Regions from separate parts of the Gordonia crocea genome, predicted to be linked through region 2. Evidence: predicted binding sites of a transcription regulator. Region 2 holds the regulator's gene; each other region holds the start of a gene.
The links. Region 2 encodes LexA, which represses DNA repair genes until DNA is damaged. Its sites were predicted from a motif close to CGAACANNTGTTCG; they were not measured.
Positions count from the first base shown of each region.

Region 1: the regulator LexA is predicted to act here: its motif matches at 670-683, upstream of cofD (2-phospho-L-lactate transferase).
Region 3: the regulator LexA is predicted to act here: its motif matches at 1,260-1,273, upstream of nbrcactino_RS09050 (alpha-ketoglutarate-dependent dioxygenase AlkB).
Region 4: the regulator LexA is predicted to act here: its motif matches at 1,302-1,315, upstream of nbrcactino_RS05540 (HNH endonuclease signature motif containing protein).

Region 1 is NZ_BJOU01000002.1:18,599-20,796, reverse strand. It holds gene nbrcactino_RS11770 (metallopeptidase family protein) at 1-136, shown strand, start outside; gene nbrcactino_RS18025 (WhiB family transcriptional regulator) at 169-390, opposite strand; gene cofD (2-phospho-L-lactate transferase) at 903-1,925, shown strand; gene nbrcactino_RS11755 (coenzyme F420-0:L-glutamate ligase) at 1,922-2,198, shown strand, end outside.
Region 2 is NZ_BJOU01000001.1:2,321,685-2,323,882, forward strand. It holds gene nbrcactino_RS18195 (LysM peptidoglycan-binding domain-containing protein) at 16-555, opposite strand; gene lexA (transcriptional repressor LexA) at 704-1,393, shown strand; gene hflX (GTPase HflX) at 1,401-2,198, opposite strand, start outside.
Region 3 is NZ_BJOU01000001.1:1,917,365-1,919,562, forward strand. It holds gene nbrcactino_RS09040 (alkyl/aryl-sulfatase) at 1-78, opposite strand, end outside; gene nbrcactino_RS09045 (YidH family protein) at 224-598, shown strand; gene nbrcactino_RS09050 (alpha-ketoglutarate-dependent dioxygenase AlkB) at 608-1,237, opposite strand; gene nbrcactino_RS09055 (4a-hydroxytetrahydrobiopterin dehydratase) at 1,346-1,657, shown strand; gene nbrcactino_RS09060 (PQQ-dependent sugar dehydrogenase) at 1,672-2,198, shown strand, end outside.
Region 4 is NZ_BJOU01000001.1:1,164,349-1,166,546, reverse strand. It holds gene nbrcactino_RS05540 (HNH endonuclease signature motif containing protein) at 1-1,262, opposite strand, end outside; gene nbrcactino_RS05535 (Hsp20/alpha crystallin family protein) at 1,497-1,946, shown strand; gene nbrcactino_RS05530 (hypothetical protein) at 2,050-2,198, opposite strand, start outside.

The sequences.
Region 1 (2,198 bases), on a different contig from region 2:
GGTGTTCCGCCGCCCGCTCGAATTGCGCTCGCGCGACCGCGACGACCTCGCCGACCTCCTGCGCGAAGTCCTCATCGAACAGGTCGCGACCTATCTCGGCATCGACGAGGACACCGTGGAAAACGGCCCGGGCTAATCAGATTCCGGGCCGGTCAGATCCCGGGCAGGTCAGATGATGCCGCGCTTGAGGCGCCGGCGCTCCCGCTCCGACAGCCCGCCCCAGATGCCGAAGCGTTCGTCGTTGTGGAGCGCGTAGTCGAGGCACTCGGCCTTGACCTCGCACCCCGAGCAGATGCGCTTGGCCTCGCGCGTCGATCCGCCCTTCTCCGGGAAAAAGGCCTCCGGGTCGGTCTGGGCGCACAGCGCCCGGTCCTGCCAGGTGTCCTCCATCGCGTCGAAGAGCGCGTCGAAATCGTCGGGAACAACCGACAGGTGCAGGCGCGGCCCCGGAGGGGCGGGCGCAGCACCGGGTGCCGGATTGCCGTACGCGGACGAGTCGTCGCCCAGCGGGTGTTGCATTCCCATCTCAGCGTCTCCTTCTCGTTGTCGCCTCAGCCTTGTCGTCTCGGCTGCCTACATCCCCGGCCGCCGGACACCCGAATGTGCTTGTCCGACAGTGTCCGACTCCGCCTGCGGCACCACCCGTGGTACCCGGCCAGCCGGTGGATTCGAACATGTGGTCGAACATGCTGTGCCTCAAGGCAATTCACATCCGTTGATACCAAGATTCAAAACCACAAATGACACTGATGTGATTAGACACTTGGTCCCTCGTCCAGGTCAAGCCGAACGGCGAAACACGTCTATATACCACCAAAATCGGTCAATCAAGGGTCTCGACACGAGCTTCAGGGATTCACGTGTCTCACACCACAATCTGGTGCCCACTACAGTGGTCCCTCGTGAAGGTCACTGTCCTCGTCGGCGGCGTCGGCGGCGCGCGCTTGTTGCTCGGCGCCCGCGAATTATTCGGCCGTACCCCGTTTCCTGGTGCCGGATCCGATGACGGATCCGACGGTCTGCAGCATACCGTCAGCGCGGTGGTCAACGTCGGCGACGATGCCTGGATGCACGGCGTGCGCATCTGTCCCGACCTCGACACCTGCATGTACACCCTGGGTGGCGGGATCGACGAGGAGCGCGCGTGGGGGCGGCGCAACGAGACGTGGCACGCCAAAGAGGAACTCGCCGCGTACGGCGCCAACCCCGACTGGTTCGGCTTGGGCGACCGCGACCTGGCGACGCACCTCATCCGCACGCAGATGCTCGAGGCCGGCTACCGGCTGACCGACGTCGCCGCCGCCCTCTGCCGGCGCTGGGATCCGGGTGTCCGGTTGCTCCCGGTCACCGACGAGCGCCACGAGACCCACGTCGTCATCGACCCGCCCGACGGGGACCGGCGCGCGATCCACTTCCAGGAGTGGTGGGTCCGGTACCGCGCACAAGTCCCCACCACCGGTTTCGCCCAGGTGGGCAGCGATAACGCGAAGCTCACCCCCGAGTCGGCCCGGGCCATCGCCGAGGCCGACGTCATCCTGTTCGCCCCGAGCAACCCCGTGGTCAGCATCGGCGCCATCCTGTCGGTCAATGGAATGCGTGCCGCCCTGCGCACCGCCTCCGCGCCGATCGTCGGGATCAGTCCCGTGATCGACAACAAGCCGCTGCGCGGCATGGCCGACGAATGCCTGTCGGTGATCGGCGTGGAGACGACGGCCGAAGCGATCGCCGCCCACTACGGTCCGCGCAGCGGCACCGGTCTGCTCGACGGTTGGCTCATCGCCGACGGCGACACCGCCACCGTCGACGGCATCGCGATCGGCACCGCCCCACTCCTCATGACCGATCCGGGCGCGACCGCGCAGATGGTGCGCGCCGCCTGTGCCCTGGTCGGCGTCGACACCCCGGCGTCGGCGGACCGGTCGTGAGCGCCGATCACCGCTCCGCCGGCGCGCTGACGATCATCGGCGTCCACGGCCTCCCCGAGTTCCGCCCGGGGATGTCGGTCGCCGCGGCCATCCTCGAGGCCGCCGACCTGCGCGACGGGGACGTCGTCGTCATCACCTCGAAGGTCTTCTCCAAGACCGAGGGGCGCATGGTGCCCGCGCCGACCGACCCGGAAGCACGCGACGCGCTGCGGCGCCGCCTGATCGACGAGGAGACCGTCCGCGTCGTCGCCCGCAAGAACCGCACGCTGATCA
Region 2 (2,198 bases):
ACCGGCGAACGCCGATCAGCGGTACACCGGGACGACCAGTGCCTGGCCCACGGTCAACGTCGGCGAGGTCATCGAATTGAGCGCCCGCAGCTGGTTCACCACTGCTTGTCGCGGCATGTCGGGTGCGATCCGGGCCGCGACTGCCGTCAGCGTCTCGCCGCCGCGAACATGCACAACCGACGTGGCGACCGGAGCCGGCGCCGACGCCGCCTCGTAGTTTCCGCCGACGATGGCGAACAGCCACACCAGCCCGGCCAGCGCGGCGCCCACCAGGATGGCCGCGGCGGCCTTGCGCCGGGCGAACACCCGGCTGTCCGGCGCCGGCCGTGCGACCCGCGGACGGCCATGGGCCGGTCCGGTGCACTCGCTGCCCCGGCCCGGGCGGGGTGCGGGCAGCCGCGTGTCGCGCGGCCCACGCAGCGCCCGGCCCTCCGACCGGGCGGGCCCGCGGTGCGGCTGGACCACACGCTGCCGATGGCCCGCCGCGGCGATCGGCCGCGACGTCGGAACGGCGTGGTGCGGGTGGCCCGGGCGGTACATCACCGATGCGCTCATCTTCGATCTCCTCGTTCGTACGTTCGATGCACTGATGTTCGAAGTTCTACCACGCCCGTCTGACAAAGTCTCGCGACACGTCGAACAAATGTTTGAAACTGTCGGTTTGTTTCGCTACCGTGGGGCTCAACCGAGAACAGGAGAAACCATGGCCAAGAAGAAGCCGCAGGCCGGCCTGACCGACTCACCGGCGGCCGTCGAGGCAACCCTGACCCAGCGCCAGCGCGACGTGCTGGAAGTCATCCGCAAGTCGGTCCGTGAGCGCGGCTACCCGCCGAGCATCCGCGAGATCGGCGACGCCGTCGGCCTGGTGTCGACCTCATCGGTGGCCTACCAGTTGCGCACCCTGGAGACCAAGGGCCTCCTCAAGCGCGACCCCCACCGACCACGCGCGGTGAACGTCGCGCCGGACAAGAACCAGCCGCCGCCCGGAGGCGCCGCGGCCGGGACCGACGGGATGCCCGCACCGACGTACGTGCCGGTCCTCGGACAGATCGCCGCGGGCGGCCCCATCCTCGCCGAGGAGGCCGTCGAAGACGTCTTCCCACTCCCCCGCGAACTCGTCGGGGACGGCACCCACTTCCTGTTGCGCGTCATCGGCGAATCAATGATCGACGCCGCGATCTGTGACGGCGACTGGGTGGTGGTCCGGCAGCAGAACGTCGCCGACAACGGCGACATCGTCGCCGCGATGATCGACGGCGAAGCCACCGTGAAGACGTTCAAGCGCGACGCCGACCACGTGTGGCTGATGCCGCACAACCCGCTGTTCGAGCCGATCCCCGGCGACCGCGCCGTCATCCTCGGCAAGGTCGTGACGGTGATGCGCCGGATCTGACGACCCCTCAGCCGCCGGTCCGGGTGAACTCCTCGAGTTCCCCGGCGAGCGCGGCGGGCACGCGGATCCTCATTTTCGTCCCCGTGGCGTGATGCTCGGTCGATCGGACTTCGCCGTCGGCATGGATCCGCGAGACGACGTCGCCACGGTCGAACGGCACATCGACGAAGATCTCGACGTCGTGGCGGCCCACCTCGTCGCGGACCCGGTTGAAGAGCCCGTCGAGGCCTTCCCCGGTTCGGGCGGAGATGAAGATCGCCCCCGGCAGCGCTGCCGCCAGTTCCGCGCGCGCCAGACCGTCCATCGCGTCGATCTTGTTGACCACCAACAGCTCCGGTGGCGCGGCGGCACCGTCACCACTCTCCTCGAGTACCTCGGCCAACACGGTGCGTACCGCGGCGACCTGGTCGAGCGGGAATGCCTCGGCCCCGTCGACCACGTGGATCAGCAGGTCGGCGTCGGCGACCTCCTCCAAGGTCGACCGGAAGGCCTCGACGAGTTGGGTCGGCAGGTGGCGGACGAATCCGACCGTGTCGGTGAAGACCACCTCGCGACCGTCGTCCAGGCGCGCGCGGCGTGTCGTCGGGTCCAGCGTCGCGAACAAGGCGTTCTGCACCAGGACACCCGATCCGGTCATCGCGTTGACCAGGCTCGACTTCCCGGCGTTGGTGTATCCGACGACGGTGATCGTCGGGACACCGCTGCGGTGGCGCTCGAGGCGTTTCACCGTCCGCGCGGTCTTCATCGCGCGGATCTCGCGCCGCAGCTTGGCCATCCGCTCCCGGATCCGGCGGCGGTCGGTCTC
Region 3 (2,198 bases), 400 kb from region 2:
GAGGGTGGCGATGAGTCCGCGGTCGGCGTCGGTGAAGTCCTGCTCGTCGTCGAAGGGGTAGACGGGGGGCGTTGACATGGCCGGTGCTCCTTGGCTTCGTCTCGATCGATCGGGGCGGGGCAGTCTCAGCGTCGCACAGCCCGACGGGCGCCCGAAGCGGTTGGCCGAGACTGGTATCCGTTTGCGGGGCAATCGCCCGCCCGGCCGTGTCATGCTGAGCGCTATGGGTCACTCCGAAACCGGATCCGACACCGGCGACGATGGTTCCGCGGCGCTTCTCCCGGGGGCCGTCGACGCGCGGTTCACCCTCGCCGCCGAGCGGACGATGCTCGCGTGGCTGCGCACCGCGATGGGGTTCATCGCCTCGGGCGTGGCGGTCCTGCACATCTTCGACCCGTTCGAGAGCGCGCGCGTCCGGGTCGTCATCGGGACCGCGCTCGTCCTGGTCGGTGCCGCGGCCGCCGTCGTCGGGGTGGTGCGGTGGCGGCGGGTGACCCGGGCCCTGGCCGCGGGGGAACCGATGCCCGGCCCGGTGGCCATCATGGTGCTGGTGGCGGTGCTCGTCGCCATCGCGCTCGGGTTCGTCGTCTGGCAGTAGCGCCCCGGACTACCAGACCCCGGGCGGCCGGAACTGGATGCTGATGCGGGTTGCCGCGGCGGCCTCCTTGGGAACGCAGTGGTCCCAGGTGCGCTGGCAGGACCCGCCCATCACGAGCAGGTCGCCCGACCCCAGCGGGAACCGCCGTGAGGTGCCGCCGCCTCGCGGGCGCAGCAGCAGCGAGCGGGGCGTCCCCAGGGAAACGATCGCCACCAGGGTGTCGGCGTGGCGCCCGCGGCCGATGCGGTCGCCGTGCCAGGCGACGCTGTCGTTGCCGTCGCGGTAACAGCACAGTCCGGCCGTGGCGAACCCGTCGGGCAGGTCCGCGGCGTAGTGGGAGCTCAGCGCGTCGCGCATTTGCGTCACGAGCGGATCGGGGAGCGGGTCGCCCTCGGTGTAGTGCGCGACCAGGCGCGGGACCGCGACGACGCGGTCGTACATCCGGCGCGTCTCCTGGCGCCACGCGACCGCGGCGAGCAGGTGGTCGAACACCGCCGCCGAACCCGTCAGCCACCCCGGGCGCAGGTCCACCCAGGCGGTGTCGTCGAGCGGCACGCGGCGGGTGGTGTCGAGCCCGCCCAGGGTCGGTTCGTCGGCCGTCGCGCCGAAGAGCGTGTCTTGGAACCCTGCCGTCGTCATAGGGCAAGCCTACGCCGCGAATCGAACATATGGGCGATCGACGCCGGTGTGTCCCTCGGTCATGATGGCTAATGGCAGATCTGGTGAGGCGGCGAACGGAGGACGGCAATGGTCGAGCACCACTACAGACCGCTCAGCGCGGCGGCGGCGGAACAGGCGGTACCCGCGCCGTGGCGGGTGGTCGATGATTCCCTGGTCGCCCGGTACCGGACCGGCACGATGGTGCGCGGCCTGGAATTCGTCACCCGCATCGTCGCGGCCGCCGAGGCCGCCGACCACCATCCCGATATCGGATTGCGCTACGGCACGGTGGCATTGGCGGTGACCACGCACGCCGTGGGCGGGCTGACCGACGCGGACACGGCGTTGGCCGCCGCCATCGACCAGATCGCCCGCGAGCTGGGTATCGGTGCCAACTGAGCGGACCGAGCACAATGGGAGGGGTGAGTGGGTCGTCGGCAGTTCTGGCCAGGTTCGGCGTCGGGCTCGTGCTCGTCTGCATCCTGGTGATGGGCGGCTGCGCCACCGACGCCCCGCCGCCGGACGTGACGGGGCAGGTCGAACCCTCGTCGCCGCCGGCGGCACAGTACCGGGTGGTCGCGATGGGGTTGGCCGCGCCGTGGTCCATCGCCTTCGCCGGACGCACGGCTTTGATCAGCGAGCGCGACACCGCACGGGTGCTGGAGCTCGTCGACGGGCACACCCGCGTGGTCGGCACCGTGCCGGGGGTGCACGGCACCGGGGAGGGTGGACTGCTCGGTATCGCCGTGCACAACCGGGAACTGTTCGCCTACCACACGGCGGGCACGCAGAACCGGATCGTGGCCTTCCGCCTCGTCGGTGCACCCGGCCACCTGTCCCTCGGCCGGATGCGGACCGTGTTGAGCGGGATCCCGGCGGCGGCCACCCACAACGGCGGGCGGATCGCCTTTGGTCCCGACGGGATGCTGTATGCGACGAC
Region 4 (2,198 bases), 1.2 Mb from region 2:
GTCAGGTCGGCGACGTCGGTCATCCCACCGTCGGCGAAATCGGCCGTGGCGTGATGAGCCTGGGTGCGGCAGAACGGTTCCGTGCATCCCGGTCGAGTGCAACCGCGATCACGCCCGAACAGCGCGATGCGCTGCGCTTTCGTCGCGAAACGTTTCCCGCGCCCGAGGTCGAGGATTTCACGGGTACGACCTTTGAATACCTCCAGCCACGGGACCGCATCGGCGGCCAACTCGACGAGATCGCCGACGGGCACCATCGTGCCTGTCGCGGTCAAGCCGATCCCGGCGTGACGCTCCAAGTCCTGGCTGTCGACGGTGACCACCAACTCGGCGGGCAACCGCTCCGGTCGGCCCAGCGCCCCGTGTCCCAATACCCAGTCCAAAGCGCGATCCAGCGCGTCGGCGTTGCGCTGCGCGGAACTGCGCGTATCGCGTTTGACCGCCTCGGCCAGCGCCTCGCGATCATGCTCGCAAAGTTCGGCTGCCGACCCGACGAGACTCTGGGCATCGTCGGGATTGTTCATCCCGGGAGCAGCCCAATTATGCAGCAGGACTTCCAATTTGGCGCGAGTGGACGGTAGGAGCCACCCCGACACCTTCGACATCAACTGAGCGTCCTGGCGCGCAATGATGAACCCGCGTTGCCGCCGCCGATCCGTGTCGTCGGTCAAGGTGCCATCGGGATCAAGGTGCGCCAGCAACCGCTGGCCAACAGGCCGCAGATCGGCCGGCGCCAGTTCTCGGGCAGCCGTCGCCATGATCTCCACCGCGGTCGCCACCTCGTCCGGTGACGCACTACGCGGGACCTTCGTCATGATCTGCTCGACCTCGTGCACGTGGTCGCTAGAGACTTCGCCCTGGGCGACCGCGGCTGCGATCGGCTCTCTCTTCGGCGGTAGCTTGTCGCCGGTCATCGAGGTGAAGACGCCGATCGCCTCGGCGACCTCGACGCGGCGTTTCGCCTCACCGTTACCCAGCCGGTGATGCTGTGCGTAGAACCGCTTGATCGAGGTTTGCCCGACCGTCCGGAACAGCTCACGGTCCGACACTTCCACCAGTAGCGCCGCATTCGCACCGTCGGCGCGGCGCCACGCGCCCTCCAGTACCTCGACCGCCTCAAGTACCTCGGCATCTACCGACAAACCCAACGGCAACGCGGCCAGCTTCCCCACCGCCGCGTCGATCACCTTGGCGAGTTCCAGCGGCGAATCCGGCAGCTCCTCAGCCATCGTGTTGTGCATATCCGCGTCGGCGTCGCTCATCGGATCCACCCCCTTCGACCCGTAATCGAATATTTGTTTCGAATATCAGTTCACATTATCATTCTGATGTGACTCGCACAACACCAATCCGGAGCCCGGCCGATCCACCGATCTAGCACTCTCGATGCCCGAGTGCTAGAAATCCGTTCTCCGCATTGGTATCTTTGGTGGTGTACAGCACGTGTGCTGCCCGTCAGGGTGGCGGGCAGCCTCGGATTCAGGAGGTGAGTTGCTGTGCTTCGTTTTGATCCATTCAGCGATGTCGATGCGCTTGCTCGTGAGCTGATGACCGGTACGCCGACCGGAAGTCGACGCGCACCCCGATTCATGCCGCTGGATCTCTACAAGGTCGACGATCACTACGTCTTGATCGCCGATCTTCCCGGCGCGGACCCCGGCTCGATCGACGTAAACGTCGACAACGGAGTCCTGACCCTGTCCGCGCAACGCACTACTCCGTCGGAAGACGGAGTCCAGTGGCTCGCCAGCGAGCGCTTCTCCGGCGCCTACCGCCGTCAGCTATCCCTCGGCGACGGCATCGACAGTTCCCGGATTTCCGCGAACTACGACAACGGCGTCCTCACCGTCACTATCCCGATGGCCGAGGAAGCCAAGCCGCGCAGGATCGAGGTATCCCACAGGGGCGGGCGACAGGCGATCGAGACGAGTTCGACAGTCACATGACGGCCGAACCGACGGTGCTGATCTGCCGGCCAACCCGATAGGAGCGAAGCGGGGCCGTCGAGTGGAATCCTCGACGGCCCCGCTTTGCGGCGTTCAGCAGCGACTACAGGGCACCGGCCTTCTGCAGCTTGGAAACCTCGTACGCGGCCGAGGCGATGCCGACCGGGGTTGCCACGACAGCGCCACCGACGATCGCGCCGGTCGTACCAATGGTTCCGGCACCGACGACACAGCCGAGGACGACCGGCAGCA